One region of the Clostridium sp. LIBA-8553 genome, then DNA from elsewhere that is predicted to be linked to it. Evidence: riboswitches for the same ligand, from Rfam matches in the RefSeq annotation. Region 1 holds a riboswitch; the other holds the start of a gene.
The links. Region 1 has a riboswitch for thiamine pyrophosphate ahead of thiT (energy-coupled thiamine transporter ThiT). Riboswitches for the same ligand answer to the same signal wherever they lie in the genome.
Positions count from the first base shown of each region.

Region 2: linked by a shared signal. The riboswitch ahead of tenA (thiaminase II) and the one ahead of thiT (energy-coupled thiamine transporter ThiT) in region 1 are both predicted to bind thiamine pyrophosphate.

Region 1 is NZ_CM173489.1:2,031,113-2,036,283, forward strand. It holds gene AC2JAQ_RS08950 (sodium-dependent transporter) at 1-1,136, shown strand, start outside; gene AC2JAQ_RS08955 (S8 family peptidase) at 1,217-3,055, shown strand; TPP riboswitch at 3,125-3,227, shown strand; gene thiT (energy-coupled thiamine transporter ThiT) at 3,318-4,013, shown strand; gene AC2JAQ_RS08965 (pyridoxal phosphate-dependent aminotransferase) at 4,126-5,171, shown strand, end outside.
Region 2 is NZ_CM173489.1:3,364,417-3,369,587, reverse strand. It holds gene AC2JAQ_RS15335 (class I SAM-dependent rRNA methyltransferase) at 1-1,019, opposite strand, end outside; gene AC2JAQ_RS15330 (hypothetical protein) at 1,184-1,498, shown strand; TPP riboswitch at 1,565-1,667, shown strand; gene tenA (thiaminase II) at 1,848-2,510, shown strand; gene AC2JAQ_RS15320 (ABC-F family ATP-binding cassette domain-containing protein) at 2,736-4,664, shown strand; gene AC2JAQ_RS15315 (DUF1643 domain-containing protein) at 4,809-5,171, shown strand, end outside.

The DNA of each region.
Region 1 (5,171 bases):
CTGAATTCGCTTTTGGTAGAAAATTTAGAGCTGGCTCATACACTGGTATAGTTGAATCTTTAAAAAACAAATCATTAAAAGGAGGAAAATTCTTTGGAATGATCCCTCCTATAGGATTAATTGGAGTTTTTATATTCTATTCTATAGTTATAGGATGGATTCTTAAATACTTTTTCTTAAGCCTAACTGGTTCTATTAATAATATTGATCCGAATACTTATTTTGGTAACTTTGCTGGGACATCTAGCACAATCTTTTGGTTTGCTTTAGCTATAATCTTAACTTTAGTAATTGTTTGCTTAGGAATAGGTCGTGGTATAGAAAAGCTAAATAAAATAATAATGCCTCTACTTCTTATAATATTTATAATTCTAACTATAAGATCTTTAACTTTACCTGGTGCTTTTGAAGGAGTTAAATATCTTTTAGTTCCAAGATGGGAAAACTTATTTAAAATAGATACTTGGGTAATGGCTCTAGGACAAGCCTTCTTTACTGTTTCTCTTAATGGATGTGGTATGGTTGTTTATGGTAGTTACATAAATGATAAATTTGATATTCCTTCTTCTGCAATGCAAACTGCTATCTTCGATACTTTAGCTGCACTTTTAGCATCATTTATGATTATGCCTGCAGTATTTGCATATGGATTAAACCCTTCATCTGGGCCCTCTTTATTATTTATAACTTTACCAAAGATATTCCAGGGTATGAATTTTGGAGCATTATTAAGTACATTATTTTTCCTTAGCGTAATTTTCGCTGCTATTTCATCATCTGTAAATATGTTAGAAGGTCCTGTTGAAGCCTTTATGGCACATTTTAAGTCAAACAGGATAAAAACTTCAATCACAATATCAGTACTTTGTTTCATATGTGGAATACCTTTATCCTTAAATATGAGTATGTTTGATAACTTCTCAAATCTTATTACAATAATAATTTCTCCACTTTGTGCTTTATTAGTGGCTATTGTATTCTACTACATTATTGGGGGAGATGATGTATTACTAGAAGTAAATAAAGGGGCTCATAAAAAGCTTGGAAACTGGTTTATTCCATTAGGAAAATATATATTTATTTTAGTTACAATCTTAGTAATAATACTTGGAATAATATATGGTGGCATAGGTTAAAATTTTTCTTTTTAAAATACTAGAACTTAAATAAAAACCTGGAATAATATAAATAATATCAATATGAAATAGGAGTCTTTATGAAACAAAGCCTTTATAATGATCCAGATTCCATAAATTTAATTGTAAACTATTTTGGAGATATTAAATCCATAGTAGATAAGCTTCCTGGCGCAAGCGTTTATATTATAGATGACACATTAGCAATACTCTCTTTAAAAGAAGCTGAGTTAGAAAATTTATTAGAAAAAATTCAACCTTTTATCCTTGCAGAATTAGGAACCCTCTATACATTAGAGAACACTACTCCGATTGAAGCTTCTTCTGCTATAAATTTTCATAGGAATCCTTACTTAAATTTAACCGGAACAGATGTAATAATAGGTATGATTGATACTGGCATTGATTATTTAAATGATGAATTTCTTCTTGAAGATGGCTCCACTAGAATACTTTATTTATGGGATCAAACAATTGATACTGGAAAAATTCCAGATAATATGCTACACGGCAGTGAATATTCAAAAGAGGATATAAATAAAGCCTTATCATTATTTAGAGAAGGTGGTGATCCCTATACTATTGTTCCTTCAAAAGATGAAATTGGACATGGTACAAAAATGGCTTCTATAGCTGGAGGAAGAGGAAAAAATCGAGACTTTATAGGTGCTGCACCTAATTGTGATTTTATTATAGTTAAATTAGAAGAAGCTTCTAAAAATTATGCTAACTTATTTTTTCCCCAAAACAATATACCAATGTATAGTAATACTGATATTATATTAGCCGTAAAATACCTGTATAATCAATCTATAAGATTACAAAAGCCTATAGTAATATATCTAGGGTTAGGTGGAAATTTAGGGCCACATAGTGGTGAAAGTAATTTAGAAAGATATATAAATGAAATCTCTACCAAAAGAGGTATAATAGTAGTTAGTTCAAGTGGTAATCAAGGAAATACAGATACTCATACCTCTGATATAATTCCTGGTACTGGCCTTGATAGTGTAATAGAAATAAATGTTGATAGAGAACAAAAGGGACTTATTTTACAAATTTATGGCACAAGGCCTGATAAATTCACTTTAAGTATAACTTCCCCATCTGGACAATCAATAAAAAACATAACGGTATCTGATACTAAATTGGGATTATTTGGGTTATTCTATAAAATTAAATTTATATACGAAGGAACTACAATGGAAATAGCATATGATTCTCCAGATGAATTTACAGGAGATGAATCCATATTAGTCCGTGCAAATAATATAACAGAGGGGATTTGGAAATTTACCCTCACCGGTGAGTATATAGCTTACGGAAAATACCATGCTTGGTTACTTCAAAGAGAATTATTAGCTTCAAACACTAAATTTTTAACTCCTACTAAAGAAACCACTTTAACAGAACCTGGAACATGCACAAATATAATCTGTACAGCAAATTATAACCAAAATAACAATGCTTTAATATCTAGTTCTGGTCAAGGCTATACAAGAAATAACGTAATCCAACCTATTATAGCTGCTGGTGGGATTAATGCCATAGCAACAAAGCCTGGTGGTGGGTCTTCTTTAGTTTCTGGTGGAAGTGTAGCAGCAGCTGTTACTGCTGGATGCTGTGCTCTCATCCTCCAGTGGGGTATAATAGATGGTAATAATCCAACAATGTATGCTCAAAAACTTCAAACCTATTTAATTAGAGGAGCTAAAAAAAGACCTAATGATACGTATCCAAATAGAAACTTAGGTTTTGGCCTTTTAGATATGGCAGGAACCGTAAACGCTCTAAGATTAGGCTCTTTAAGCAGAGACTCTTTATCCAATAGAGAATTTGATAAAGAGGGTTCCCTAGAGCCTGAAGACTATACTGAAAGCTTTAATGTGAATAATTTATTCATAAGAATTCCAAAATAAAAATTTATTTAATTTTTAATATTTCTTGACCTAATGATAATTAGCATATAAAATAAAATTAGAATTATTTTCATGTGCTAGGGGTGCCTTTAGGCTGAGAGATGATAATTATCATTAACCCTCAACACCTGATCTGGTTAATTCCAGCGTAGGGAAGCGTTTAGGGCTGTATTTAAACCGGATCTATATTTAGATTCGGTTTTTTTATTTACATTCTTTAGACTCTCTAAGCACACTTAAAGTTTAAGGAGGGGTTTAAACTATGATGTCATTTTCACAAATAATAAATGACTTTATACAAAGTTTTTCATCAATTAATTTAGGGGGAAATTTAAAGGAGATTTTAACTAATCCATTAACGATACTCACTTTAATTGGATTCCTAATAATATTAGTCTTACTTATAAAGGCTAAAGATATAAAATTTGATGCTAAAATGCTTACGACTATAGGTATTGCTTTAGCTCTTACAGCTGTATTAAACATGCTAAAGATATACAAATTTCCTCAAGGTGGAGGAATTACATTAGGTAGTATGGTTCCTATAATACTTATTGCTTATGCTTATGGTCCATTAGTTGGAATGCTTACTGGATTTCTATTTGGTATAATTTCCTTATTCATAGATCCATATATACTTCATCCTGTTCAGGTATTATTTGATTATCCTTTACCATACATGGCTTTAGGAGTAGCAGGATTCTTCAAAAAGCATAGAATTTCAGGAGCCGCAATTGCTATATTCTTAAAGTTTGTAGCTCACTTTATTTCAGGAGTTGTTTTCTTTGGATCATTTGCTCCTGAAGGAATGTCTCCAATTCTATATTCATTTTTAGTAAATGCTTCTTTAATAGGTGCTGATGGTTTAATATGTATAGTAATATTAAGTATTTTACCTGTTAACAGATTAATTAAAGCTATACAATCTAAAAGCATAACAAGTAAATATGCGGCTTAAAATAAAAAAAGGTCTAGATTTTTATAAAAATCTAGACCTTTTTATTTTTTTATTAAAGAATTATACTATAATTATAAGATAAAAAGTTAAATCAACTTAGGAGGTACTACTTATGAGTATTAATCATGGAGCTAATTTATTTGATTTATCAAGTAAACTAGGCTTAAAAAAAACAGATATTAAAGATTTCAGTTCAAATATAAATCCTTTTGGCGCATCTAAAAAAGCTAAGAATGCTATTTTAGAAAATATTGATATGGTTTCTATATACCCAGATCCTAAATATACATCATTAAAAGAATCTATTTCAGAATACTGTAATTGCAAAAAAGAAAATATTATAGTTGGAAGTGGTGCTACAGAATTAATCTCTTCTTTTATAGGTATTATTAATCCTAAAAAAGCATTATTACTTTCTCCTTCCTATTCAGAATATGAAAGCGAACTTAAAAAAATAAATTGTGAAATAATTAAGTTTTTTTCTAAAGAAGAAGATGACTTTAAAATAGATGTACATAAATTGATAAATTCTATAAATTCCTCAGATTATGACTTAGTTATAATTTGCAATCCTAACAATCCTACAGGATTTGCTTTTTCAAAAGATGAAATTTCTTCTTTACTAAAAAATACTTCTACTATATTTATGGTAGATGAAACATATGTTGAGTTTACAGAACCTGAAATATACTCCTCTACTCCTCTTGTAGATAACTTCTCTAATCTCTTTATAATTAGAGGAACTTCTAAATTTTTCTCAACACCTGGAATAAGATTAGGCTATGGACTTATTTCTAATAAAAAAATAAAGGAAGAAATGCTTGAGAAGCTTGATTTATGGAATATAAATATTTTTGCCACAACAATGGGTGAAATTATGTTCAAAGATAAGGAATACATAAACTCAAATACTTCTAAGTTAAAAGAAGAAAGAAATTTTCTATTTAAGGAACTAAATTCTTTAAAAGATTTAAAAGTTTATGAAAGCTATAGTAATTTTATTCTTTGTAAAATTATTTCTAAAAAACTTACTGCAACAGAACTTTACAATAAGCTTTTAGAAAAAGGACTAATAATAAGAAATTGTTCTTCTTTTGAAGGATTAAATGAATATTTCTTTAGAGTTTGTGTCTTAAAACCTGAGGATAATAAACTTCT
Region 2 (5,171 bases), 1.3 Mb from region 1:
TCCATATAATGAGAACAAGAGCATGTTGCAAAGTAACCGCCTTCTTTAACCATTTTTATTCCTCTAAGGTTTATTTCTTTATATCCTCTAATAGCTTGCTTAACAGTGTTTCTTGATTTTGTGAAAGCTGGTGGGTCTAAAATAACAACATCAAATTGTTTTCCTTCTCTTGACCAATCTCCTAAAACATCAAAAGCATTATGCTTTTCAAATTTAACAACATCTTGAAGATTATTAAGTTCAGCATTTCTTGTAGCACAGTCAACAGCATGCTGAGATACATCTATTCCTAGAACTGATTTAGCACCTGCTATACCAGCATTTAAAGCAAATGAACCTGTATGAGTGAAGCAATCTAAAACATCCATACCCTTACATATTCTATGCATTGCAGCTCTATTTTCTTTTTGATCTAAGAAGAAACCAGTTTTTTGGCCATTTTCTAAATCAACTATGTATTTAACACCATTTTCAACTATTTCTATATCAGTATTAAATGGCTCAGTTAAGAAGCCTTTTCTTTGCTCTAAACCTTCTATTTCTCTAGTTTTTATGTCACTTCTTTCATAAACACCTTTAGCGCCATATTCCTCAACTAGGATTTTAACAATTAGGTCTCTATATTTATCCATTCCAAGAGTTGATATTTGAATTACATAATAATCTTCAAATTTATCTACTGTTAGACCAGGAAGGAAGTCAGCTTCTCCAAAGATAAATCTGCATGAAGATGTATCTATAACTCTCTTTCTATATTCCCAAGCAGTTTTAAATCTTCTCTTGAAGAAATTTTCATCTATCTCTTCATCTATGTCCTTAGTCATTATTCTTATAGTTATTTTACTTCTATCGTTTATGTAACCTTTTCCTAGAAAATAACCTTTGTGATTATAAACTTCAACTATATCTCCGTTTTCGTAGTCTCCGTCATATTCATTTATTTCATCAATGTAAATCCAAGGTCTACCTTGTTCAGCTTTTTTATTTTTCCCTTTGTGTAAATAAAACTTACTCGCCATTTAAATAGCTCCTTCCAAAATAATTCTTATAAGATTATAACACATAATAGGTTTTTCAATAGGTTTAAAATATATTTAGAGAAAAATAAATCAATACTTTTAGAATAAAGATTGAGTTGTGAATATATATTTTTAATAAGAGTAATTTTAAGGATTGAATAAAATTGATAAAAACTATCATTATTCCAACACCTAAAAGACTAAAGAAATACATAAGAGCGTCTGATTTTAAAAAGAAAGCAAAATCTTTTGTAACTCCAGAGAGGACTATAATATATGGGACTATAGGAACTGGTATAACAATAATATCTTTAAGTGATGTGCCAGCTAAACCTTTTGTCATAGGAAGTTTAATATATCATGGCATTGCCTATGAAATTTTAGAAAAATGGTATGATGAATATGGTAATGATGAAGAAGTTAGAAAGATGATGATGAGTAATAAAGATTATTGGAATAATTTTTATATGAGATTTTAGGTTTTATCTTTACTTCAACAAGAAAAAGTAGAATTTATTTAAAAAAATATATATAATTATTGTAGACTTTATAGCTAGGGGTGCCATTTGGCTGAGAGATAACATTTTGTTATTAACCCTTAAACCTGATCTGGGTAATACCAGCGTAGGAAAGCCTGTAGAAAGTTTTATAATAGTATTTTTTATATTTAGAGTATTATAACTTTTTATAAATTAAGCTGTATCCTACAAGGATGCAGCTTTTTGTTTTTTATTTAAAATATTAAAGATTATATGCTTTTATAGAACTTTTAGGTAATCCTTATTTGAGCTATTAAGTTTAATCATAAGATTGAAGGAGATGTCAAATATGAGATTTACGGAAAAATTATTAAAAGAGGCAATGCCTATATGGGACAAGTATTTAGAGCACCCATTTATAAAAGAAATTGGGGAAGGTACTCTTAATAAAAACAAGTTCAAAGAGTATTTAGTCCAAGACTATCTTTACTTAAAGGAGTATGCTAAGGTCTTTTGTGTTGGTGTAGTTAAGGCTAGAACTATGGAAGATATGAGATTTTTCTATAGTTCTACAAAAGGAACAATGGAGGATGAAACAGCAGTACATATAGAATACTTAAAAGATTTTGGAATATCAGAAATAGAGGCTGAAAAAAGAGAATATAAAGGCACCACTATAAGTTATACAAGCTATATGAAAGGAATAGCTCTAACAGGTGAGTTAGATGAAATAGCCATAGTAACATTACCATGTACTTGGAGCTATAGCTACATAGGGAAACATATAGCTAAGAAATATGTTAATAAACTAGAAGGAAACTTTTTTAAACCTTGGATTGATGAATATGCTTCAGATGGATTCACTGAGTTTACTGATAAATGGATAGAATATGTAGATAAAATTTGTTCAAATTTATCCGAAGAAAAGGAAAAGAGACTGATAGATATATTTAAAAGAGCAAGTTTATATGAACTTGATTTTTGGAATATGGCATATGAAGAAGGTGAATAATAATATTAGAAAATTAATAAAAAATAATTAAAATTAATAGAGGGTTGTATCAAATTTAAAATAATAAAAATTATAAATTCTTAGTGGAATTCAGTAATTCTCAGAATAGGTTTATAAGTTTTTATTTTAAGTTATTTTTGATACAATCCTTATTTTATTTTTGGAAGAAGTTTAACTTTATATTATAATGAAAATAAGATTTGTTTTGAAAAGGATGGATAACTGATGAATTTAATAACTCTTGAAAATATAAGTAAGAGCTATTCAGAGAAAATTTTAGCTAATAATATATCTTTAGGAATAAATGAAGGTGAGAAGATTGGACTTATAGGAGTTAACGGAACAGGAAAATCTTCTTTCTTAAAAATAGTTGCAGGAGTTGAAGAACCGGATGAAGGAACAGTAACAAAAGGTAATAGAGTAAGAATAGAATATCTTGCTCAAACACCAGACTATGATGATAATGCTACTGTTTTAGAGCAAGTTTTCAAAGGAAACTCTGATGAAATGAGAATTCTAAGAGAGTATGAAGAGTTACTTGAGAAAATGAATAAGGGCGAAGTTAAAGATAGTGATTCTGAAAGATTAATAAAGCTTCAAGGAAAAATAGATGCTTTAAATCTTTGGGATATGGAAAGTGAAGCAAAGAATGTTTTAACTAAGCTTGGAATAACTAATTTTGAAGAAAAAGTAGGAAATCTTTCTGGAGGACAAAAGAAGAGAATAATGCTAGCAGCTGCCTTAATAACTCCTTGTGAATTATTAATACTAGATGAGCCTACTAACCATTTAGATAATGAAACTATAAGTTGGTTAGAAGATTACTTAAATGCTAGGAAAGGTGCTCTTTTAATGATTACTCATGATAGATACTTCCTAGATAGAGTAACTAATAGAATATTAGAATTAGATAGAGGTAGATTATTTAGCTATGATGGAAACTATTCTGTTTTCCTAGAAAAGAAGATGGAGAGAATAGCTATAGAAAAAGCAAGTGAGGAAAAAAGACAAAACCTTATGAGAAAGGAACTAGCTTGGGTAAGAAGAGGTGCAAAGGCTAGAACTACTAAACAAAAAGCTAGACTTCAAAGATTTGATGAATTAGTAAATCAAGAAGGCTTTATTGAAAATGAGAATATAGAAATCTCTGTTATGGGAACAAGATTAGGAAAGAAGATAATAGAGATAGAGCACCTAAATAAAAGTTTTGGTAATAAAAAGATAGTTGATGATTTTAACTACATAGTGCTAAGAAGTGATAGAATTGGTATTGTAGGACCTAATGGAATTGGAAAATCAACGCTTATGGGAATGATTGAAGGAAAGATAGCACCAGATAGTGGAGAAATAATAAAAGGTGAAACAGTAAAAATAGCTTGTTTCTCACAAGAGGATACACATATGCATCCGGAAATGAGAGCTATAGATTACATAAAAGAGGCAGGAGAGTATTTACAAACTGCTACAGGTGAAAGAATAACAGCATCACAAATGTGTGAAAAATTCTTATTTGATGGGACACTTCAATGGACAATGATAGGTATGTTATCTGGTGGCGAAAGAAGAAGACTTCATCTTTTAAGAGTTTTAATGGAAGCTCCTAATGTTCTTCTTCTAGATGAGCCTACAAATGATTTAGATATTGAGACTCTAAATAGACTAGAGGATTATTTAGATGATTTTGGTGGAGTTGTTATTACTGTATCTCATGATAGATATTTCTTAGATAGAATTTGTAACAAGATATTCTCTTATGAAGGAGACGGAAAAATAGATATTTATACTGGAAACTATGGGGATTATCTTCTAAGCAAAGAGGCAGAAGCTGTTGAAAGCAAAGAAAAAGAAGTAGCTGTGGATAAAAATAAAAAAGAGTCACCTGTGGATAAAAATAAAAACAAAGGTAAGGTGCTAAAATTCTCATTTAAGGAGCAAAGAGAATTTGAAACTATAGATGAAGATATAATGACTCTTGAAGAAAAAATAGAGGACTTAGATACTCTAATGACAAAACATGCATCAGAGTATGGTAGACTTCAAGAACTAATGGAAGAAAAGGCAAAGGTTGAAGAGGCGTTAGCTTTTAAGTATGAGAGATGGGAATATCTTAATGAGTTAGCTGCACAAATAGAGGAAAACAAAAAGAATAAATAGTTCATTATTTAGGTAAATAAATTAAATTTATATAAATTTGTAGAATTTCTAAAGATTCGATTATATACTAAACTAAAGTGAGAATATACTTAATACTAATATATTGAGTTTGAGGAACAAGAGTTGGTAAAAAGGGGAGCGCTTATGCAAAAGTATTGTAAAAATTCAAATAATATAAATGTTTTATTAGATCATGAAAGTGGAAGAGGATTTAAAGTTACTTTTCCTATTAATGAAGAGGGCGAAAGTAATATATTAGTTATTACTAGAGCACCTAAATCACATAACATTGAAGATTTAAAAAAAGAATTAAATAGAGCTATAAAATATTTAATTAACAATGAGGATGAACTTGGAATAATAAAAGAAGTTAACTTTGTATTCCTATTTCCTGTTATTGAGTATAGCAAAGATGTTCTAGAAGAAGTTTATAATACCAAAGGCGAGCTATTCCTATGCGGAAATGATGGATTTATTGAGAATGGAGAGTACTTAAAAAATGACTTA